3 regions of the Dietzia sp. JS16-p6b genome follow, and region 3 is predicted to be linked to each of the others. Evidence: riboswitches for the same ligand, from Rfam matches in the RefSeq annotation. Region 3 holds a riboswitch; each other region holds the start of a gene.
What was found. Region 3 has a riboswitch for cobalamin ahead of CT688_RS05385 (hypothetical protein). Riboswitches for the same ligand answer to the same signal wherever they lie in the genome.
Positions count from the first base shown of each region.

Region 1: linked by a shared signal. The riboswitch ahead of CT688_RS01035 (ABC transporter substrate-binding protein) and the one ahead of CT688_RS05385 (hypothetical protein) in region 3 are both predicted to bind cobalamin.
Region 2: linked by a shared signal. The riboswitch ahead of CT688_RS00785 (VWA domain-containing protein) and the one ahead of CT688_RS05385 (hypothetical protein) in region 3 are both predicted to bind cobalamin.

Region 1 covers NZ_CP024869.1:221,355-229,157, forward strand. Annotated here, with positions in the region: gene CT688_RS01025 (ABC transporter ATP-binding protein) at 1-2, opposite strand, end outside; gene CT688_RS01030 (iron ABC transporter permease) at 1-1,000, opposite strand, end outside; gene CT688_RS01035 (ABC transporter substrate-binding protein) at 1,065-2,093, opposite strand; cobalamin riboswitch at 2,148-2,328, opposite strand; gene CT688_RS01040 (hypothetical protein) at 2,374-2,721, opposite strand; gene CT688_RS01045 (NTP transferase domain-containing protein) at 2,723-4,510, opposite strand; gene CT688_RS01050 (TetR/AcrR family transcriptional regulator) at 4,507-5,148, opposite strand; gene CT688_RS01055 (MFS transporter) at 5,266-6,882, shown strand; gene CT688_RS01060 (FdhF/YdeP family oxidoreductase) at 7,009-7,803, opposite strand, start outside.
Region 2 covers NZ_CP024869.1:165,055-172,857, forward strand. Annotated here, with positions in the region: gene CT688_RS00765 (branched-chain amino acid ABC transporter permease) at 1-520, shown strand, start outside; gene CT688_RS00770 (ABC transporter substrate-binding protein) at 567-1,850, shown strand; gene CT688_RS00775 (cobyrinate a,c-diamide synthase) at 1,866-3,329, opposite strand; gene cobO (cob(I)yrinic acid a,c-diamide adenosyltransferase) at 3,323-3,937, opposite strand; gene CT688_RS00785 (VWA domain-containing protein) at 3,937-6,087, opposite strand; cobalamin riboswitch at 6,109-6,296, opposite strand; gene cbiE (precorrin-6y C5,15-methyltransferase (decarboxylating) subunit CbiE) at 6,386-7,630, shown strand; gene CT688_RS00795 (cobalt-precorrin-4/precorrin-4 C(11)-methyltransferase) at 7,627-7,803, shown strand, end outside.
Region 3 covers NZ_CP024869.1:1,185,324-1,193,126, forward strand. Annotated here, with positions in the region: gene CT688_RS05360 (site-specific DNA-methyltransferase) at 1-32, shown strand, start outside; gene CT688_RS05365 (alpha-amylase family glycosyl hydrolase) at 64-1,629, opposite strand; gene CT688_RS05370 (globin) at 1,665-2,060, opposite strand; gene CT688_RS05375 (HNH endonuclease) at 2,275-2,886, shown strand; gene CT688_RS05380 (undecaprenyl-diphosphate phosphatase) at 3,023-3,949, shown strand; cobalamin riboswitch at 4,096-4,285, shown strand; gene CT688_RS05385 (hypothetical protein) at 4,325-5,134, shown strand; gene CT688_RS05390 (iron ABC transporter permease) at 5,131-6,243, shown strand; gene CT688_RS05395 (ABC transporter ATP-binding protein) at 6,240-7,055, shown strand; gene CT688_RS05400 (ABC transporter substrate-binding protein) at 7,052-7,803, shown strand, end outside.

The DNA.
Region 1 (7,803 bases), 960 kb from region 3:
ATCGGGCCCTGCCCGTGCGGAGGAGGAGGACCACGAACGCCGGCACGCCGATCAGAGCGGTGGCCACTCCGATCGGCAGTTCCTGCGGCGCGAGGACCGTCCGGGCGGCGGCGTCGATCCAGACCACGAAGACCGCTCCCATCAACGCCGCCGTCGGCACCAGGACGCGGTGCCGCATGCCGACCACCGCCCGGGCGGCGTGCGGCAGCACCAGACCCACGAACCCGATCGCACCACAGGTGCTGACGATGACCGCGGTGATGAGTGCGGTGACCACCATGAGCACGAGCCGGGTGCGGGCCACGTCCACACCGAGGGCGGCCGCCGCGTCCTGGCCGAAGGTGAAGGCGTCGAGGCTGGAGGTGTGCAGGAGACACACCAGCAGACCGGCGAGCACGACGACGCCGCACGCGGCCACGTCCGACCACCGGACGGAGGACAGCGAGCCCAGCAGCCAGAACAACACACCGCGGGTCTGTTCGGCGTCGGCCGCGGTATAGACGACGAACGAGGTCACGGCCGAGAACAGCTGGGTGGCGGCGACCCCGGCGAGCACCACCCGGTCGGTGGTTCCGCCGGAGGCGAAGGCCAACAGCAAGACGAACCCGAAGGCGGTCAGCGCCCCGACGAACGCGCCCGTGGTGAGACCGACCGCCCCCGCCCCCACACCGAGCACCACGATGAGCACCGCGCCCGTCGAGGCGCCGGAGGAGATTCCGAGGATGTACGGGTCGGCCAGAGGGTTGCGGAGCAGGGACTGCAGGATCACCCCGCACAGGGCGAGCCCCGCGCCGGCCAGTGCCGCCATGAGGGTTCTGGGCAACCGCAGGTTCCAGATGATCCCCTCCTGGATGCGCGTCAGCCCCGACTCGGTGCCGGAGAGCCGCGCCAGGGCGGACTGCACGACGTCGCCGGCCGTCAGACCCGAGGGACCGATCGTCAGGACCAGCGCCGTGGAGACCAGCAGGACGGCGACGCCGGCGATCCAGAGGATGCCCAGGGCGGCGGGGCGCCGGAGAGGAGCCTGTCTGGTGGTGCGAACCGGCGGGGCACTGGGCAGCAGGTCAGTTCGATGGATCGTGCTCACCGACCAGCCCGAGGTCGTCGAGGTCCGCGGCGACGGTCTCGACGCCGTAGACCGTGCGGAGGGAGGGGTTCATCTCTGCGCCCGTGAGCTCGATGAACCGCTTCTCGCGGACCGCCGACATCTCCCGGGTCACCGGATTCGATTCCAGGTAGGCGATCTTGGCGGCCCCGGTCTCGGCGGTCTGGCTCCGGCGGGTCAGGTCGCCGAGGACGATGACGTCGGGATCGCGCTCGGCCACCACCTCCCAGTTGATCTGGGGCCACTCCTGGGTGGTGTCGTCGAACACGTTCTTCAGACCGAGGGTCGTCGAGATCAGTCCGGGGGCGCCGCAGCAGCCGGCCAGGTACGGGGATTCGGAGTTGGCGAACCAGAACATCGCCGAGACTCCGGTCGCGTCCACGTCCTCGTGTGCCCGGTCAAGCCGGCCCTGCAGGTCCGTCACGAGTCGTTCTCCGGCCTCCTCGACCTGGAAGATCTGCGCGAGTTCGGTGATCTCCCGGTAGAGCAGATCCGGGGTGAACGGTTGCTCTCGCACCCCGTCCCCGGAATCGGAGATCTTGCCGACGCAGTCGGCGGGGGAGAGGTAGGTGCCCACGCCCAGCTCATGGAACTGCTCGCGGGTCGCGACGCCGCCCTCGCTGAGCGTGCTGCCGAACGAGGCGGTGACGAAGTCCGGTTCCACGTCGAGGACGGACTCCATCGACGGCGCGTTGTCGGCCAGTCGCGGGATGCCGGCGTTGGCCTCGGCGAACTCGTCCAGAACGGGGTCGGTCCAGGTGGCGGTGCCCACCATCCGGTCGGCGAGGCCCAGGGCGAGCAGGATCTCCGTCGAGCTCTGGTTGAGCGAGACGATCCGCTCGGGAGCGGAGTCGACGGTCACCTCCTGTCCGCAGTTCTCGATCGGGCCGACCGCGGGGCCGGCGGTGGCGGCCGGGTCATCGGCGGTGCAGGAGGTCAGGACGAGGGCGGCGGCGCCGACGAGGGCGATCAGGCCTGATTTGCGCATGGGTGTACTCCGAGGTCGCGGGCCTGGAACGCGAAGCCCGATCATGACCTTGCGGTGGGGACCGCGAGGGCCAGCCGGTATTCGGACTCGGGATCACCTGGACGGGGCGCCTTCCCAGATCCTGCGATCCAGTGGCATCGTGCCCCGCCATCACCCATACCGCTGCGCGTCAGTCCCGGAGTCACACCGGGTTCCCGCGACCCCAGGGGGTCATGCTGGCGATCAGACGTTAACACGACCCGGTCGTCAGCCCGTCCTGGAGCGTCCGGCTGCGCCCGTCCTACAGGTGCTGTATCCGGGCGAAGGGGTACCGAGCGATCGCGCCCACCACCAGCGCGTATGCGGCGGCGACGGCGAGGAAGCCGGTGGTGGAGTCCAACCGGAACTCGGACATCAGCGCGGGAACCACCGCGATCACTGGTGCCGACGCCAACCCGGCGGCGAGCAGGCACCACGTCGCCACCAGTCGGTTCGCCCTATGGGTCAGCACGGGATCATTGCGGACCCGGTCAGGCACCCGGTAGCCCTTGCGGGGATCGGTGACCCACCCACGGTGTCCGGTGTACGCGGCGAGCGCCGAGGCAACCGCGGCTAGATCGAACGCCACGGCGATGATCGTGTACCCCACCTCAGATCCAGTCGATGATCTCGACGAGATCGCCCGACGCTGCGCCCTCCGGGACCACGGCGAGCGCGGGAGCGCCTGCGAGGTCGGCGAGGTGGGCGGTGCGGACCCGGGCGGACAGCGACCATCCGCCGGCTCCGTCGGGCCGGGCCGGGAGGATCCTCGTCCGGCCCGGGGCGGTCAGCCGGTCGAGTCCGGGGACCGGCGCCAGCACCTCGGGGCGCGACCTCCCGGTGAGCGCGTCGACGAGCGCGCGGCCCGTCGTCGCAGCGGCGCTCACCGCAGCGAGGGGATTGCCGGGCAGGCCCAGCAGGACGCGGCCGTCGGGCAGGGCCGCCACGAGCTGCGACCCCCCGGGCCGGACCCGGACCCCGTCGAGCACTATCGCCGCGCCGGCCCGGTCGAGGGCGGGGCGCAGGTGGTCGGCCACCCCGCGGCCGGTCGCTCCGACCAGGACGACGACGTCCGCGTCCGACGTCGCGGATCCGGCGCGGCCCGTGAGCACCGCGTCCATGGCCTCGGCGGTGTCCGGGCAGTGACCGGGTGGCCCGGAACAGGCCAACCCCGCCCGCCCGAGCACCCCGACGAGGAGCGGGCCCACGGTGTCGCGGATCCGGCCCGGTGGGAGCGGCGACGGGCTGTGGGCGGGCAGGATCTCGTCACCCGTGGTCACGACGACCGCGCGCACCGGACCGCGGACCGCCACCGAGGTCAGGCCGGCCGAGAGGGCCGCGGAGGCCAGCGCGGGGTCGAGTGTGGCCCCCGCGTCCGCGAGCTCGTGGCCGGCGGCCCAGTCCTCGCCGGCAGGTCTCAGATCGTTCTGTCCGGCGGCACGGGGCAGTGCCCTCACCACGGCGGGCCCGGAACCGTCCCGCGTCACCTCGACGAGCTCATGGCGCAGCACCCTGTCGCTCCCCGCCGGGACGAGCGCGCCGGTGGCGATGGGCGCGGCGGCGCCGGGGACCAGTCCGGCGGGCGAGTCGTCCCCGGCCCGGCGGGCCCGGCCGGTCAACCGCCACGGCCCCTCACCGGCCAGGGCGTACCCGTCCATCGCCGACACGGGCTCCCGCGGCATGGGGTCGGCGGCGAGCAGCGGTGCGGCGAGCACGGCTCCGACCGCCTCGAGGGGAGGGCGCGCGGTCGCGGGCAGCGGGACGAGCGCCGCGCGCAGCACAGCCCCCACGTGTGCCAGCGCGATCGGCCCTGAGGCGGCCACCTCGGCCCAGGTGTCGACGTCCCGCGCGGGCGCGCCCACGGTCACACGGGTGAGAACCTCGTCGTCGTACAGGGCCCTGACCGGTCGCCCGGCCGGTCCTCGGGATCGCCCCAGGGACTCGAGTCGCGCGGCGAGGGCGCGGCGGTGCCACGCGGCGAGCAGGTACTGGTCGCGGCCCCCGGCGTCCACGGCCAGGACGGCGGCGGGCCGCCCGGTCGACTCGGCGTGCCGCCGCGCGCTGCCAGCAGCGGGCCGCCCCAGCGCGGCGACGAGACGGCGGAGGGTGTCGGAGTCGAGGTCGGGGAGGTCACAGGCGACGACGACGACGAGGTCCACCCTCTCCGGGAGCGCCGCCAGTCCCGCCGCGATCCCGGCGACCGGACCGGAGTAGGGCGGTTCCTCGCAGGTGTCGCCTCCGGGGCCGACCGTGACGACCGGGTCCGCCACGGCCGCGGCGGCGGCGACCACGGTCTCGAGCATCTGCCGGCCCGCCACCGCGATTCCTGCCTTGTCCGTGCCGTCGAGTCGGCTCGCGCGGCCACCGGCCAGGACGATCGCCCCGACGGAATCGGTCACGAGTCGGCCGCCGCGTCGTGCTGGTCCGTCTCACCGACCGGGCGGTCTCGGCCCGCGTTCCCCGCCAGGCGGCTGCGAAGGAAGTCGTCGACGAGGATCTCGATGTCCGTCTCGGCGAACGGACGCAGTCCGATCATGCGGGAGAGGACCACCGGCCCGGCGAGCTGTGCCACCGCCAGGTCGCGGTCCCCGGGGATCAGGGTCCCGGCGGATTCGGCGGCGGACAGGATCGCGTGCAGGGGGGCGGCGTAGGAGTCCACGACTCCGCGTCGCAGCTCGCCCACCTCGTCGTCGTCCCCGGCTCCCCGGCCCATCGCCAGCCATCCCCACATCGACTGCTGGAGGGGGGCGTCCTGGATCAGCCGCGTCATGGACGTGCACAGCTGGATGAGTTGATCGCGCACCGGGGCGTCGCCCGGAGGCGGCTCCGGCGCAGGCAGCAGGCGTCGGAACGCCGCGGCGATCAGTGAGTCGGTGGAGGGGAAGTTGCGGTACAGCGTGGTCCGGGCGACCCCGGACACGCGGGTGACCGCGTCCACCGTGACCGCCGCGGCGCCACCCGCCAGGAGTAGATCGACCGCGGCGTCGAGGAGTTTGCCCCGCGAACGTGCCCGGCGCGGATCGGTCGGAGACTTCATGGGTCCATTGTGACGGCCCCCGGTGGTATACGGTGGGGGACCCGACCGATACCGCCGGTATCGTTTCTCGACACGACCCACCCCCACCCCTGCCGACCCTGACCCCCGGGAGCCCACGTGCTGGAACTGACCACCGGACGGCGCCGCTGGCTGCTGTTCGTCAACATCGTGGCGGTGTCGCTGGTCGTCGCGACGATGTCCGCTCTGTACACGTCGCTGCCGGACATCGCCGTGGCCACCGGCGCCACCCAGGCCCAGCTCACATGGATCATCGACTCCTACACGCTGGCGCTCGCCGCGCTCGTGCTCACCGCCGGCGCGCTGGGGGACCGCTTCGGCCGCCGGGCCACCCTCATCGTGGGACTGGTCCTGTTCACCGCGGCCTCGGCCCTGCCCATCTGGCTGGACTCGCCGCTGTGGGTGATCGCCCTGCGGGCGGTGGCAGGGGTGGGCGCGGCGTTCGTCATGCCCTCCACCCTCTCGCTGCTCACCGCCAGCTTCCCGTCCGAACGCCGGGGCACCGCAGTGGGGATGTGGGCCGGGTTCGCGGGCATCGGCGGGATCGTCGGCCTGCTCAGCTCGGGCCTCATGCTGCAGATCTGGTCGTGGAAGTCGATCTTCGTGGTCTACTCCGTGGTCGGCCTTCTCGTGCTCCTGGCGGCCTTCACCATCGGCGAATCCGTGGCCTCCCGGCACGGTCGGCCGGACGTGCTGGGGTCCGTGTTCTCGGCGTTGGCGGTCGGCGGAGTCGTCTTCGGGCTCATCGAGGGGGCGCACACGAGCTTCGGAGAACCCCTCGTCGTCGTCGCCCTGGTGGCGGCGGTCGTGAGCCTGATCGGCTTCGTCCTGGTCGAACTCCGCGCCACCGACCCCCTCCTCGACGTGCGGTACTTCCGGCGCCGCGGCTTCACCACCGGGTCGGTCGCCGTGGGCATGCAGTTCCTCACGATCTTCGGGTTCTTCCTGCTCATGGTGCAGTACCTCCAGCTGGTCAAGGGGTACGACGCGCTTTCCGCCTCCCTGGCGCTGGCCCCGATGGTGATCCCGGTGATGGTCTTCTCGCTCCTCTCGCCCCGCATCACGGCGCGGGTCGGACTCCGGGTGGTCACCGTGGTGGGACTTGCGGCGATCGCGACCGGGATGGTCCTGCTCTCCCGGCTGGGCGTGGACTCGACCTACTGGGAGATCCTCTGGCCGCTGCTCGTGGCCAGTGTGGGACTGGGCGTGTCGACCGCACCCGCCACCTCCGCGATCGTGTCCGACATCTCGGTGGACGAGCAGGGCGTGGCCGCCGCCGTCAACGACGCGATGCGCGAGGTGGGCGCCGCCATCGGCATCGCGATCTCCGGCAGCATCCTGGCAGGCAGCTACGCCACCGGGATCGTCGACGTCCTGCCAGGCGTGCCCGAGTCCGGACGGCAGGCGGTGGAGAGCTCTTTCGCGGGAGCGGTCGAGTACGTCACCATCGCCGGGCCCGCGCTGCAGGGCATCGTCGACGCCGCCGCGGAGGTCTTCGCGACAGGGATCTCCGACGCGATGTTCGCCCTGGGAATGGTCGCGGCTGGTGCGGCGGTGCTGCTGCTGTTCGTGGCGCCCGGCCGCAGGTACGTTCCGCACGGCGAGTCGGAATCCGGCGATGCGGCTGTCTCCGATGCCGCGGATGTCGACGGTTCCGCCGGCGTCCCCGACGTCGTCGATCCCGCGGGCGCTCCTGCACGCACCCGGCTCAGCTAGCGCTCACTCCGCGGCTCGAACCGGGCTCCGCCCGTGCGCCGGTTGCTCGCCGCTGCCCTCGCTAGCGCTCACTCCGCGGCTCGAACCGGGCTCCGCCCGTGCGCCGGTTGCTCGCCGCTGCCCTCGCTAGCGCTCACTCCGCGGCTCGAACCGGACGGTCACCGCCTTGAAGCCGGGCGTGTTGGACTCCCGCGCGACGTTCTGACGGTGGACCAGGTTGTTGGCCTCGGGGAAGTAGGCCGCGCAGCAGCCGCGGGCCGTCGGGTAGGACACCAGCCGGAACTCGTCCGCCCGGCGCTCGCTGGTCACTCCGTCCGAGCCGGTGAACACACTCACCACGTCGACCAGCTGGCGGTCCGCGAGACCCAGGTCGCGCAGGTCGTCCGGGTTCACCAGGATCACCCGCCGGCCCTCGGAGATGCCCCGGTAGCGGTCGTCGAGACCGTAGAAGGTGGTGTTGTACTGATCGTGCGACCGCAGGGTCTGCAGGATCAGGTGCCCGGCCGGCGCCTCCAGCCACTCCAGCGGTGACACCGTGAACTGCGCGCGCCCCGACGGAGTCGCGAAGGACCGGGTGTCGCGCGGCGGATTGGGCAGCACGAAGCCGGACTTCTGTCGCACCCGGCGGTTGTAGTCCGAGAACCCGGGGATCACGCGCGAGATGTGGTCGCGGATGACGTCGTAGTCCTCCGCCATCGCCCGCCACCCCACCGGGTGGTCGTGGCCCAGGATCGCCTCTGCCATGCCCGCGACGATCTGCGGTTCGCTGAGGAGTTGGTCCGACACCGGCTCCAGGCGCCCCTGGGACGAGCGGATCACCGACATCGAGTCCTCCACCGAGACGAACTGTGCGCCCCCCGGATGGCGGTCGTCACGGTCCGTCCGTCCGAGGGTCGGGAGGATGAGCGACGTCTGACCGTG
Region 2 (7,803 bases), 1.0 Mb from region 3:
CCTCGCGCTGCTGTTGATCGGGGCGCTCGCGGCCCGGAACATCGCGCGTTCACGGGTCGGCCGCGCCTTCGGAGCCATCCGCGACCGTGACATCGCGGCCGGCGTCATGGGTGTCGACCTGGCCCGTTACAAGCTCATCGCGTTCACGGTCTCGTCCTTCTACGCGGGTGTGTGCGGGTCGCTGCTGTTCGTCGCGAACCGGCACTTCGGTCCGGAGCAGTTCGGGCTGATCATGTCGATCCAGTTCGTCGCGATCGTCTTCATCGGCGGGGCCGCGACGATCTCCGGCACGATCATGGGCGCCCTGCTGATCGCGTCGCTGCCCCGGATCTCCTCCGAGATGGCGCACTTCGTCCCCTACATCTCCACGGCGCCCAACGTCAGCCCGAACATCTACGAGGTCGAGGCGATCCTGTACGGCGGCCTCATCGTGGCGTTCCTGTTGTTCGAGCCACGCGGCCTGTTCGGCATATGGCTGCGGATGCGGATGTATTGGAAGAGCTTCCCCTTCACCTACTGACCCCACCCACGTCTGATCCCACACATCGAACACCGAGGAGAACATCATGAAGTCCAAGACGCTACGCAGCGGGGTGGCCGGTCTGGCGGCCGTCGCCCTGGTCCTGTCGGGCTGTGGTCGCGACGACGCCTCCGACACCGAGGTCGCCGGGATCACCGACGAGCCGTGCCCGAACGCGGTCGACGAGTCGAACGGCTGCATCTACCTGGGTGCGGTCACCGACCTGACGGGCCCGTTCTCCCCGGTCGGCGCCCCGATGATCGAGGGCGCGCAGGCCTACTGGCAGAACGTCAACGAGAACGGGGGCATCGACGGCTACGAGGTCGACATGGTGACCCACGTTCGCGACAGCGGCTACAACGAGACCACGCACTCCCAGGAGTACCGGGAGATCAGGGATCAGATCCTGGTGCTGGCGCACTCGCTGGGCACGGCCCACACCAATGGCATCCTCGATGACACCCGGCAGCAGAACATCCTGGCGGTTCCCGCCTCGCTGGGGTCGAACTGGCTCTTCGAGGACGGCGTGCTGGAGTTCGGTACCAGCTACTGCGCCGAGGCCATGAACATGGTCGACTACGCCGTCGACGAGCTCGACGCCACGAGCGTCGGGATGGTGCACTTCCCCGGTGACTACGGCGACGACGCGGCCAACGGGGCGGAGATCGCCGCCGAGGAGCGCGACATCGAGTTCACGCGGTACACCACGGCGCCCGGCGGCACCGACGAGCAGACCGCGGTGATCCAGCGGATCCTGGCCGACCGTCCGGACGTCGTCCTGCTCGCCACCAGCGCGATCGAGACCGGCGCCATCGTGGGTGCGACCGTCGCGCAGGGGTACGAGGGCCAGTTCATCGGCGCCACGCCCACCTGGAGCGCGGGGCTGATGGGGAGCCAGGCGGCTCCCGCGCTGGAAGCCCGGTACCGGGGCGCCGCCACCGTCGCGCCCTGGGGATACGACTCCGAGGGTCACAACGAGATGCGCGAGTTCGCCGAGTCCATCGGGGCCGAGCCCAACGACTGGTTCGTGCTGGGATGGGCCGCCCAGACCGTCATCCGCGGTCTGCTCCAGCAGGCCATCGAGAACGACGACCTCACCCGGGCCGGGGTCTTCGAGACCGCCGACCAGCTGACCGGGTTGGACACCGACGGCATGTTCGCCGAGGGCGCAGGTGACTACTCGGGTGACGTCAACGAGCACGCGTCGCGCTCGACCATCTTCAACCGGATCGAGGCGGGCAGCCCGACGGGTCTGGTCCTGGAGGAGGAATGGTACGAGGGGCCGACCGCGGCGGACTTCGAGTTCACCGAGGCGTGCTACCTCATGTGACCGAACGCGCTCGGTTCAGCTGACGCGAGCCGCCCGTCGACCACCGTCGACGGGCGGCGCGCTGTGCACGCGGGCGACCTCGGCCGCGAACCTCGCGGCCAGTGCGGGGTGCCCGGCCCAGTGGGTGTGGAGGTACGAGGCGTGCAGGGTGGGGGTCGCGAACCCCTCGACCCGGTCGCCCCAGGTCCACGCCGCGGACGCGCCCGCGCCAGATGTGCCCGCACCGGAGCCCGGGGTGACCGTGGTGCGGTGGAACTCGTGGCCGGTGACCTCGGTGCCCGCCACGGTGAGGAGGTTCGTCGACCCCGCGGTGACGCGGCGGTAGCCCAGCGTGAGGCGCGGGGACATGGCCGCGTCCGCCGGCACCGCCCCGATCATCGGGGCGCCGTCGAGGGTGCGACAGAGGTAGAGCAGTCCCGCGCACTCGGCCACGGTGGGCACACCGGCGCCGAGGGCGGTCCGCAGCGCCGTGAGCATCGGCCGGTTGGCGGCCAGTCCCGCCGCATGCACCTCCGGGAACCCGCCGCCGAGGTAGACGCCGGCGGTGCCCTCGGGCAGTGCGGAGTCGGCCAGTGGGTCGAAGACGGCCACGTCGCACCCCGCGGCGTCGAGCAGCTCGACCGTCTCAGCGTAACGGAAGGTGAAGGCGCGGCCTCCCGCCACGGCGACGACCGGACGACGTGGCCCGGACAGTGCCAGTGCCGGCGGACCCGAGTCGGGCAGGCCCCCGACCAGTGCCTCCTCCGCGGACCAGGCCGGACCGGCCAGTGGCGGCGCCGCGTGGGCCAGGCGCATCACCGCGTCCAGGTCCACCGAGTCGGCGAGGCGGTCCGCGAGGTGGTCGAGGCTACCGGCGGCTCCCGGTCGCTCCGCCGCCGGGACCAGGCCGAGGTGACGGGACGGCGCGGTGACCTCGTCGTCCCGGCTCAGCACCCCGAGCACGGGGATCCCCAGCGGCTCCAGGGCGCGGCGTACCTCATCCGAGTGGCGGAGAGACCCGGCCTTGTTGAGGATCACCCCGCCGATGCGGACGGAGGGGTCGAACGTCGCCATGCCCAGCACCACGGCGGCGATGCTGCGCGAGGCGTGGGAGATGTCGACCACCAGCAGCACCGGGGTGTCGGTGAGGCCGGCGACGTGGGCGGTGGAGGAGAAGCCGTCGCCGCCGATCTGGCCGTCGTACAGGCCCATCACGCCCTCGATCACGGCGACGTCGGCCGGGCGCGGCGCGGCCTGCGCCCCGTGGAGCAGCAGGGGAACGATCGCGTCCTCGCCGACCAGATGCGGGTCGAGGTTGCGGCCCGGTCGTCCGGTGGCGAGCTCGTGATATCCCGGGTCGATGTAGTCGGGCCCCACCTTGTGGCCCGAGACCGTGAGGCCCCTGCGCCGCAGCGCCGCCATGAGCCCGGTGGCGACGGTGGTCTTGCCGTGACCCGACGCCGGCGCCGCCACCACGAGCCGGGGCAGGTGCGTCACCATTCGATCCCCCTCTGCCCCTTCTGGCCGGCGTCCATCGGGTGCTTGACCTTGGTCATCTCGGTCACCAGGTCGGCGGCGTCGAGCAGCCGGGGGTCGGCGTCGCGGCCGGTGATCACCACGTGCTGACGACCGGGCCGCGACGTCAGCGTCTCCACCACGTCCTCGACGTCCACCCACCCCCATTTCATGGGATAGGTGAACTCGTCGAGCAGGTAGAGGTCGTGTCGCTCGACGGCCAGCCGGCGCGTGATCTCCGCCCAGCCCTCGGCGGCGTCGGCGGCGTGGTCCTCCTCGGTGCCGTCCTTGCGCGACCAGGACCAGCCGGAGCCCATCTTGTGCCATTCGACGGGCCCGCCCTCACCGGTCTCGGCGTGCAGTCGGGCGAGGCGCTCCATCACGGTCTGTTCGCCGATGCGCCACTTGGCGGACTTGACGAACTGGAACACCCCGATGTCCCAGCCCTGGTTCCACGCGCGCATGGCCAGGCCGAACGCGGCGGTGGACTTCCCCTTGCCGGGCCCGGTGTGGACCATGATCAGGGGTTTGTTGCGGCGTTGCCGGGTGCTCAGCCCGTCGTCGGGCACGCGGGTCGGTTGTCCCTGCGGCATCAGGCCACCTCTCCCTCGGGGTGTGCGGGGCTCTGTCGCGCGGCCGTGCGGGTCCGGACGGTGTCGGTCAGCCCCTCGGCCGTCACCTCGCCCAGCGGGATGTGTTCGGCGCCCAGGTGGGCGGCGAGTTCGGAGGCCAGGCCCATGCGGAACCGACCGCTCTCGCAGTCCACCACCACCGACGCCACCGGTAGGGAGGCCAGCCCGGCCGCCGCGGCGTGGGACCGGGCGAGGGCGTCCGGGCCGTGGGTGGCGCGGCCGTCGGTGACGACGACGACGAGGGGTCTGCGCTGCGGATCGCGGACCCGGGCGATGCGGAGCACCTCGGCGGTCGTGAGCAGGCCCTCCGCCAGTGGGGTCCGACCGCCGGCCGGCAGCTCCGCCAGGCGGGCGGCGGCCACGTCCACCGAGGAGGTGGGCGGCAGCGCGATCTGCGCGCCGGACCCGCGGAAGGTCACCAGTCCCACCGTATCGCGGCGGCGGTAGGCATCCATCAGCAGGGAGAGGATGGCGGTCTTGACCTGCTCCATGCGGGTGCGAGCGGCCATCGAACCGGAGGCGTCCACGCAGAACAGCACCAGGTTGGCCTCCCTGCCCTCCCGCACCGCCGAGCGCAGGTCTCGGGTGGACAGGAGCAGTCGCCCGCCGTCGAGCACCGGCTGCCGCCCGCGCGCGGCCTGGCGGGGCGCGGCGGCGCGGATGGTGGCGGGCAGGTGGACGTCGGAACCGGTGAACCCCGTCGAGCCCGTCCGGCGGCCGGTCGTGGTGATCGCGCGGGACCGGCGGCCGGAGACTCCGTGGCCCGTCCCTGCGACGGTCAGCAGCCGCGTCCGGTACGGGTCCGAACCCGCCGTGACCGTCCCCGGCTCGGTCGTCGCGCCGCCCGGGCGGCCGTCCGCGCCGGAATCTGCGACGGCGTCGGTGTCAGAACTGGCCCCGGTGCTGTCGACCGCCTCCGGGCTCGGCCCATCGGATTGCGCATCCGGCTCGGGATGTCCGCCGTCCCCCGCGGAGGCGGCGGGGTCGGCGTCCTGCCGGCCGGCCGTGGCATCGCCCGCGGTGTCGTCGTCCCGGGGCTGGGGGTCGCGTTGGGGGTCGCGTTGGGGGTCGGGCTGGGTATCGGGGTCGGGGTCGGGCTCGTCGTCGTCGCCCAGCAGGCGGTCGAGGAGGTCCTCGTCGAGCCCCGGGGCGTCGAACGGTGCGCGTCGACGGCGGTGGGGCAGCGCCATGCGAGCGGCGACGCGGATGTCGGCGCGGGTGATCCGGTCCCGCCCCTCCCAGGCGGCGTGGGCGGCGGCCGTGCGCGCGGTGACGATGTCGGCGCGCATGCCGTCGACGTCGAAGCCGGCGCAGACGGTCGCGATCGTCGTGAGCGCCCAGTCGGTGAGCTCGATGCCGCCCACGCGCTCCCGGGCGGCGACGATCCGCTCACGCAGGGCCAGCTCCTCCGTCGCGAAGGTCGCGCGGAAGCCGTCCGGGTCGGAGTCGAAGGCGACCCGGCGACGGATGACCTCGGCCCTCAGCTCCGCCTCCCGCGGGGCGGAGACCTCCACGGTGAGGCCGAAGCGGTCGAGCAGCTGGGGCCGGAGCTCGCCCTCCTCGGGATTCATGGTGCCGATCAGCACGAAGCGGGCGGCGTGTTCCACCGACACCCCGTCGCGCTCGACGGTCACCCGTCCCATCGCGGCGGCGTCGAGGAGCTGGTCCACCACGTGGTCGTGGAGCAGGTTGACCTCGTCCACGTAGAGCAGTCCGCGATGCGCGCGGGCCAGCAGGCCGGGCTCGAAGGCGGTCACTCCCTCGCTCAGGGCCTTCTCCAGGTGCAGGGACCCGGCGATGCGGTCCTCGGTCGCGCCGATCGGCAGCTCGACCAGGCGGACCGGTCGGTGCTCGGTGGGCGCGTCGTGGGGGATCGGCCCGTCGGGGGTGTCGCCGCCACGGTCGGCGGGCGCGCTGGAGAACCTGTCGCCGGTCACCACCTCGATCTGCGGCAGGATCCCCGCGAGCGCACGCACCATCGTGGACTTGGCGGTGCCCTTCTCGCCGCGGATCAACACGCCGCCGACCGACGGTGAGACCGCGTTCAGCAGCAGGGCCAGCGCCATGTCGTCCGAACCGACGACGGCGCTGAAGGGGTAGTGCAGTGGCATGGGGGCTCCCGCTCTCGTCTGCCAGGCTGGTCAGCGCGAGGCCGGTCTCCGGACTTCCCGGCTCATCTCGAGCGGTCGCGCTGGACGCGATCGCCTGAGAGGCCGGGTTACCGTAGCGGGCCCTGTGCCGGATTCTCACCGGCTTCCCTGATTCTCCCCTCCGCACCGCCCGGGGCGGGTCGTGGGGCACCTCGTGCTGTGGGGGTGTAGTTGTCTCTTCAAGGGCGAGGCTACCCAGCGTCCTCGCGTTCCGGGCGGTCGGGCTCGGCGGGCGGGTTCGACGGTAGGGTTCCGCGTCATGAACGGACAGGTGGTCGTGGTGGGGATCGGCGGTGACGGCTGGGCCGGTCTCGACGAGGCCCGTCGCCGCGCCGTCCTGGGCGCCGACGTCCTGCTGGGCGGGGAGCGGCACCTGGCGATGCTGCCCCCCGAGGTGACCGCCGAACGCGAGCCGTGGCCTCGGCCGCTGCGCTCGGCGTTGCCCGAGGTTCTCGAGCGCTACGACGGTCGGTCGATCGTGGCCCTGGCCTCGGGTGACCCGCTGGTCGCCGGGGTGGCCACGACGTTGATCGACCTGCTCGGCTCCGATCATGTGGAGGTGCTGCCGGCCGTGTCGTCGGTCGCGCTGGCCCGGGCCCGGATGCGGTGGCCCGCCGAGGCGACGGTGGTGCTGCGCGATCACCGGACCCTCGTGCGTGAGCTGGCGCCGGGACGGCGGGTGCTGGTGCTCTCCGAGGACCGCCACACGCCGTCTGCCGTCGCCGGGGTGCTGACCGGGGCGGGATTCGGGGACAGCGTGCTCACCGTGCTGTCGGATCTGGGGAACCCGGACGAGGCCCGTCAACGCTGTGTGGCACGCGACTGGGATCCGGGACGCGCGGCGCCCCAGCTGCACGTGCTGGCCGTGGAGTGCGTGGCCGGGCCCGCCGCGCGCCCGCTCGGGGTGGTTCCGGGGCTGCCCGACGACGCCTTCGAGAACGACGGCCAGCTCACCCGCCGCGACCTGCGTGCCTCGGCCCTCTCGCGGCTCGCACCGTCGGCCGGCGAACTGTTGTGGGACGTGGGCGCCGGAGCAGGATCGGTGGGAATCGAGTGGATGCGCGCGCACCCGTCCTGTCGCACTGTGTCCGTAGAGGCCGATCCCGAGCGGGCCGCGCGCGTGGAGCGCAACGCCGCGCGGCTGGGGGTGCCGTCGCTGGAGGTCGTCCGGGGGCGCGCGCCGCAGGCTCTCGAGGGGCTTCCGCAGCCCGATGCGGTGTTCGTGGGTGGCGGAGGCACCGCGCCCGGGCTGCTGCGGCAGTGCTGGGAGGCGCTGCGTCCCGGCGGCAGACTGGTCGCGCACGCCGTGACGATCGAGACGGAGCGGGTGCTCGTCGACGCCCGCGCGGAGTTCGGCGGTGAGCTCGTACGGTTCCACGTGGAACACGCCGACTCGATCGGCTCGTTCACCGGCTGGGCACCCGCGCGGGCCGTGGTGCAGTGGTGTGCGATCACGCCGTTCGCCGCCGTGGCTGACCGCCGGGAGACAGGGGAGAGCTCGTGACCGTTCACTTCGTGGGCGCCGGCCCCGGCGCCGCCGACCTGCTCACCCTGCGTGCGGCTGCGGCTCTGGCCGCGGCGGACGTCTGCCTGTACGCGGGCACCTATCTGGACGACGGCGTGCTCGACCACTGCCGACCGGACGCGCGGTTGGTGGACACCCAGCACCTGGACCTG
Region 3 (7,803 bases):
TCCTGCCGCGGTTGCGAGTCGGCGGGGCGTGACCGAGCCGGTTTCCGTCCCGGTTCTCGTCCACTAGCGGGGTCGTAGCCACACCGCGGTGTCCGGCGGCAGGATCTCACCTGCCCGGGTGTGCGAGTCGAGGGGTCCGGAGGCGAGGATGACCTCGCCCTCGGGGAGCGGTACCGATCGCTCCGAGGCGTTGAGCGCACACACCACCCCGTCGTCGCGGCGGAACGCCAGGCACCCGGACGGCGCGCCGTACCACTCGACCGCCGCTGTGCTCGGGCCCCGCAAGGTCCGCCGGGTCTCGATGGCGGCCCGATACAACGACAGGGTGGAGTCCGGGTCCTCGAGCTGGGCCTCCACTGTCAGTGGGCCCCAGTCGCCCGGCATGGGGAGCCAGGTCCGATCGGCGGTCGAGAAACCGTAGGGAGGCCGGGTGCCCTCCCACGGCAGGGGGACGCGGCAGTGGTCCCGCCCCATCTCCGCGTGACCGCTGCGTTCCCAGGTGGGGTCGGTCAACCGGTCGTGGGGGATCGAGAAGTCGCTCGGCAGCCCCAGTTCGGACCCCTCGTAGATGAAGGAGATCCCCGGCAGGGCCAGTTCCACCAGCAGCATCGCCCGGGCCCGGGCGATGCCGAGGGCGCCGTTGCCGTATCGGGTCACCTCGCGCACGACGTCGTGGTTGGACAACGCCCAGGTGGGGGCGGAGTCGGCGATCCGGGAGGCCTCGAGCGTCGCCTCGATGGCCTCGCGCACCGCGCCGGCCTCGAAGGGCGCGCCGGTGAGCGGGAAGTGGAACGCGAAATGTAGCTCGTCGGGGCGCAGGTACCGGGCGAACCGGTCGGCCGGGCCCACCCACACCTCTCCGAAGGTCGCCGCGCCCGGGTACTCGTCGACGACCGCACGGATCCGCCGGTGGACATCGTGGACGCCGGGCCGGTCCCATCGCGCGTCGCGCTCGTCGACGACGAGTTGGGCGATCTCCACGTCGTCAGGCAGGTCGGCCAGGTCGTCCGGTTTGGCCAGACCGTGCGCCACGTCGATCCGGAACCCGTCGACCCCCAGGTCGAGCCAGAAGCGCAGGGTCTGCTCGAGGTCGTCGCCCACGTCGGGGTGCGACCAGTCCAGGTCCGGCTGCTCGGGCGCGAAGAGGTGCAGGTACCACTGCCCGGGCGTCCCGTCCGGTTCGGTGATGCGCGTCCAGGCCGGCCCACCGAACACCGAGGGCCAGTTGTTGGGCGGCCTGGAGCCGTCGTCACCGAGGCCGTCGCGGAAGAAGTAGCGCTCGCGTTCCGGACTGCCCGGGCCGGCCCCCACCGCCGCCGCGAACCACGCGTGTTCGACGCTCGTGTGATTGGGCACCAGGTCCATGATCAGGACCATCTGCGCGGCGTGCAGCGCCTCCACCAGTCGCCGCAGCGTCTCGACGTCACCGAACAGGGGGTCGACGTCCCGCGGGTCCGAGACGTCATAACCGTGGTCGGCGCCGGGGGACCTCATGATGGGGGACAGCCACACCCCGTCCACTCCCAGCAGTTCCAGGTAGCCGACGTGGTCGATCACCCCCTGTAGGTCGCCGTAGCCGTCCCCGTCGGCGTCGGCGAAGGAGCGCGGGTAGATCTGGTAGAGGACCATGTCCTCCCAGGGCCGCGTGGAGTGGGCCGGCGACGTCACATGCCCTCCGGGGTGTTGACCATCATGGCGGCGGCGCGGGTGAAGTACTCGACCATCGCCGCCCGGTGCTCGTCGTCCAGGGTCTCGCGGTCGATCGTGTCCACCGCGGCGAGCATGTGGGTGAGCCAGGCGTCATGCGCCGCCCGGTCGACACGGAACGGGTTGTGGCGCATCCGGAGTCGGGGGTGGCCGCGCTGCTCGGAGTAGGTGGTGGGGCCGCCCCAGTACTGCTCCAGGAACATCCGCATGCGGTCCTCGGCCGGACCCAGGTCCTCCTCCGGATACAGCGGCCGCAGCACCGGGTCGTCCGCGACCCGCAGGTAGAACTCGTGGACCAGCGCCCGGAAGGTCTCCGCGCCGCCGATCTCGTCGTAGAAGGTAGTGCCGCTCATGCCCCCCATCATGCCCGTGGGATCCGCCAGGGGGACCGATCCCACCACCCGTCGGCCCCGGTCGCCGGGGGCGACGCGGGCGAGGCGGCTGACCTGTGCGCGGCGATAGCACACGAAGTGTTCATCGAGGGTGCATCATCGTTGCAGGCGAGGTTCACTACGGACCCGGTCGCTGATGGTGGACTGGGCACGGGCAGATGAGTGGAGACCGACCATGGGCACAGCCGTGCGCGAGAATTCGGAGTACCGACAACCGGGGTCACGAGCCCCCGTTCGACTCGAACGCGTCCCCGACCCGCACGTCCCGCTGACCGCCGCGCCGCGGGTCCTCCTGCTCAATGCCGGTTACGAGGCCCTCACAGCCCTTCCCGCTCGTCGCGCCGTGGTGATGCTGCTCGGCGGCAAAGCGGTGGTGGTCCATGACCACCCGGACGAGATCCTGGTCCGATCGGTCGACACGGCCGTCCGCGTGCCCTCGGTGATCATGCTCCGCGAGTACGTCCGCATCCCGTACCGTGCGCAGGTGCCCATGACGCGGGCCGCCCTGATGCACCGCGACTCCCACCGGTGCGGGTATTGCAACGCGCGCGCGACCACCATCGACCACGTGATCCCGCGCAGCCGCGGGGGCGCACACGAATGGGAGAACTGTGTGGCCTCCTGCGCGCCCTGCAACCACCGCAAAGCGGACAAGCTCCTCTCCGAGCTGGGATGGGAGCTCCGGGTTCCGCTGGTGGCACCGAGGGGCCGGACGTGGCGGCTCGTGTCCCAACTGCGCGAGATCGGCCCGTACTGGGAGGACTACCTGTACCTCGACGCCGCCTGAGGGCCATCCGGCACGTGCCCGCGGGCCCGACCACCGAGGTGGTTACGGTGTGAGGTATGCCTGATTCTCCGCTTACTGCCGACAATGCGTCCGCCGGGGCCCGGTCGGTCGGAACGACGGCGGAGCATCACGCTCGATGAGTCTGTGGGAATCGGTCCTCCTGGGAGCGATCCAGGGACTCTTCATGTTCATCCCGGTGAGCTCGTCCAGCCACCTGGTGCTGGCGCAGCAATGGCTGGCGGCCGAAGGGTCGCCTCTGCCCGCGCCGGACACCCCGGAGATGATCCTCTACAACCTGGTGGTGCACCTCGGCACGATGGTCTCCGTCGTCGTGGTGATGTGGCGACCGCTCACGCGCCTGCTCAACGGCATCTGGCGCGAACTGGGGCTGTGGCGTCGCAGGCGCACGCTGCGTCACCTGATCCATCTGCGGCTCGCGCTGCTGGGCCTGCTGACCACGGCGATCACCGGGGTCCTGGGGCTGGTCATCCGCGCCTACGGCACCGACGTCTTCGTCACGCCGTGGGCTGTGGCGCTGATGCTGCTGATCACCGGCGTCGTGCTCTGGTGGTCGGACTCGGTCAAGACGACCTGGCGCGGGGCCACCCAGATGACGGTGCTGGTCGCCGTGGTGATCGGTGTCGCCCAGGCGGCGGCGCTCTTTCCCGGCCTGAGCCGGTCTGGGCTGACCATCGCCGCGGCGCTGGCTCTGGGTATGCACCGGCCACTGGCAGCGCAGTTCAGCTTCTTCGTCGCCATACCCACCATCCTCGCCGCCACCGGCGTGCAGTCGCTGAGCCTGCTCGATCCCGCCGCCTTCGACGGCGGGCTCTCGCTCGGGTGGCAGGACTACGTGCTGGGATTCGTGGTGGCCGCCGTCGTCGGTGCGGGAGCGCTGTGGTTGGTGCTACGGCTGCTCTATCGCGGGCATTTCCGGGTCTTCGCGGTGTACGTGGTGGCCCTGGCGCTGTTCGTCCTGATCACCCAGCCGGACTTCGGTGACGCCCCGCCGGTGGATCAACTGCCGCTCGATCAGGATCAGGTCGCCCTTCACCACCAGTGAGCTCCGGTGCGACTGCCGGGGGTCAAGTCCGTGGGGAGCCCCGCGCGCAGGGCAGCACCCCACGGCAGCACCCGGGCCGCTCGACCCCAGACCCGTGATCGCGCGGCCTCCGGGCGTCCTGACCAGCCCGTCTGTTATCGTCCACAGTGGAACCGACCGCATCCGGCTTCCCTTGACGGGGACGATCGGATGCCAGGGAACCCGGTGAGATTCCGGGACTGGCGCGCAGCGGTGTGGGGTACCGAACCGACAGGATGCCACTGGAATTCGTTCCGGGAAGGCGTCGGGGAGGGCTGATCCCGAGTCCGAATACCTGTCGGTTCCGCGACATCCGAGCGAACCTCGCGCACAGGTTCCGAAGAGACAAGGCCACCCGTGTACTCCACGTATGGGCCCGTCGGCATGGGGATCAGCGCCCTGGCCGAGCGGGCGCTCGAGGCATCGCCCGTCCCTCATCGATCTCGACCCGACCCCGGCGACCCGGACTGGCGGAGCGTCACCGAGCTCTGCGAACCCGCGACATGGCAGGAGCTCGGTCGGCGATACTCCCACAGTCTGGGGACCCCGCACGCGGCGCCCGGGCTACTGTGCTCGCTCCAGCACTACGCCGGCCGGGCTCTCGGCCTCATGGTGGCGGCGTGGTGTGCGGACGGGACACTCCTGCATCCGGGCCATGACCGCTGGTGGGCACTGATCGACCGCGCCGGCGCGACACTCCAGGTGTCGCTGCCCGACACTCCGGTTCTCGGTCGCGAGCAGGACCCCGGCGCACTGGTCGACAGCATCCGGAGTCACGTCGATCCCCTGGTGGATGCGTGCGTGGACGCCGGCACCGTCACACGCAGGGCCGCTCTCGGGGGAATCGCGGCCTCGTGCGCTGGCGCATTCGGGGCCGCGTACCGGACCGTGGGGGGTCCACGGCGACGCGCGGTCGAGACGGACGCCGACGTCGTCACCGGCGCGTTCTCCGATCGACCGCTGGTGACGATGATCCGCTTGGGTGGCACGCCCGCGTTGGTGCACGACCGGCATTCGTGCTGTCTCATCCGGTTGGGAGCGCAGAGGTCCGAGTGTGACTCGTGTCCCCGGGTCCCCGAGGCGCAGCGGCGTTCGCGGCAACGGCACCGGCAAGAGCAACGGTTGCGGCGGGACCGTGGAGGCGTCCCAGGGAAGAGCACCCGATGACGGGCCTCGGGGTGGGCGTTCGTCCGAGCCGTCGGTCGCGGCCTGTCACCGACGCGGGCTCGGCCTCGTTCCGTACCGCCCGCAGGCTCCCGCCTGTCCCACTGGCGATCGTGCTCACCGCCCTGACGGCCATCAGCGTGGTCAGCTCGGTCGCCTTCGGTGCCGAGCACATCCCGGTCGGCGACGTGTGGCGGACGGTATGGGCGGCGATCACCGGCGGCGAGGCCGAGCGTGCGCACTCCATCATCATCCTCGACCTGCGGCTTCCCCGGTCGGTGCTCGCCGCGGTGGTGGGTGCGGGTCTCGCGCTCGCCGGAGCTGCGATGCAGACCCTCGTACGCAATCCCCTGGCCGACCCGTACCTCCTCGGGGTATCGGCGGGGGCCGCGGTGGGTGCCACCGCGGTGATCACGCTCGGCGTCTTCGGCGGTCTCGGCGTGTGGGCGCTGTCCGGGGGGGCGTTGCTCGGCGCGTTGGGAGCGACCGTGCTCGTCTATGCGGTCGCGAGCGCCACGGGTGGGCTCACCGCGCTGCGGCTGATTCTCGCCGGAGTCGTGTTGTCGGCGGCGTTCACCGCGGTGTCGTCGTTCATGGTCTTCGTGGCCACAGACTCGCGGGCGGCCGAGACGGTCATGCACTGGATGCTCGGCAGCGTCGCCGGGGCGACGTGGTCCACGGTGCCCCTCGCGGCGGGAGTCGTCGCGGTGGCTCTGGTGAGCGGGCTGCTCCTGCACTCGTGGCTCGACGCGTACGCGACCGGGTCCGACACGGCGGCCTCGCTCGGGGTGCCGGTGCGCGCGCTCCGGATCGGGCTGTTCGTCGCGCAGGGCCTGCTGGTGGGGGTTCTCGTGGCCGTGGCCGGGGGCGTCGGATTCGTGGGTTTGATCATCCCCCACGCCGCCCGCCTCGTCGTGGGTGCCACGCATCGCGCGATGCTGCCCGTCGCCGCGGCGGGGGGAGCACTCTTCCTGGTGTGGGTGGACGTGGTATCCCGGGTGATCGCCGCCCCCCAGGAGATGCCGCTCGGAATCGTCACAGGGATCATCGGTGCGCCGATCTTCCTGCTGCTCATGGGACGCCGCGCCTACACGTTCGGGAGCGCCTCGTGACGGGGGCGGGCGCCGTGCGCCTGGTCGCGGACGACTTGTCCTGTGCGAGGGGCAGGCGGATCGTCGTCTCCGGCGTTCATCTCGAGGTGCCGTCCGGATCGCGGCTCGCGCTGGTCGGTCCGAACGGCGCGGGAAAATCGACACTGCTCAGGGTGCTGGCGGGTCTGGACGCCCCGGTCTCGGGTTCGGTGACCGTGGACGGGGTCGACGTGCACAGGATGCGGTCCCGGCAGCGGGCACGGCTGATCGCGGTCCAGGGTCAGGAGGAGGCGCCCTCGGCTGAACTCACCCTGTCGGAGGCCGTGGCCCTCGGACGGACTCCGCATCGCACGCCATGGGCGTTGGGGGAGGAAGGCGAGCAGGACATCGTCGAGCAGGCGCTGCGGACGGTGGGCCTGGCCGGGCGTGGCGACCAGTCCTGTACGAGACTCTCCGGCGGTGAACGCCACCGGGTGGTGCTCGCGCGGACTCTGGCCCAGCGCACCCCGATGCTCATGCTCGACGAACCCACCAACCACCTCGACGCCGCCTGGCGGCTGCGATTGATGGACGCGCTCGAGACGCTGCGTTCCACCGTCGTGGCCGCCATCCACGACCTCGACCTGGTCCTGCGGTACTTCGATGCGGTCGCCGTCGTCGATGACGGCGGCATCGTCGCGTACGGGCCGCCCGTCGAGACATTCACCGCCGAGCTCCTCGACGAGGTCTTCGGCGTCCACGGCTACATCGTCGCCCACCCCCGCACCGGCCGACCCCACCTCCTCCTCGGAGACGCGGTCGCCACCACTACAGAAGGCAGGACCTACCCATGACACGTCCGATCATCACCGCAGGACCCGTCCTGGCGGTGACGCTGGCGCTCCTCTCCGCCTGCGGTTCCGACGCCGCCGCACCCGGCGGCGGCGGTCCCGGGGGCGAGGTCACCGTGGTCAACTGCGGGGAAGAGGTCACCTACCCCGAGACGGTGGACGAACTGTTCGCGTATGACCCGGGCATCATCTCGATCGCGCTGGCCGCCGGTGCCCGCGACCAGATCACCGCGGTGGCCGCGGCGTCCAAGGACGAGGACCTGCTGCGGTTGGCGTACGGCGACCAGATCGACGGACTCAACGAGGTCACCGAACAGGGTCCGACCCTGGAGAACGTGGTCGCGGCGCAACCCGACGTCGTCTTCGCCGGGTGGAACTACGGGTTCTCCGAGTCACGAGGACTGACCCCGGAGATCCTCGCCGGACACGATATCGGGGTCTATCAGCTCACGGAGGCGTGCCGCCAGACCGAGGGCGAAGCCCAGCGCGGGACCATGGACCCGTGGGACGCGCTCGACACCGACCTCCGCAACATCGGCATCATCACCGGGAACGCCGACGCGGGCGCAGCAGCCGCGGACGAGGTGGCCGAGCGGGTGGACGCTCTTCGCGCCCTTCCCGCCCCGCAGGACGCACCGACGGTGTTCCTGGTCGACAGCACGAGTGACACCATCCTGTCGTCCGGCTCGTTCGGCGGTCCACAGGGGATCATCGACGCGGCGGGGGCGCGAAATGCCACCGAGGACGTCGC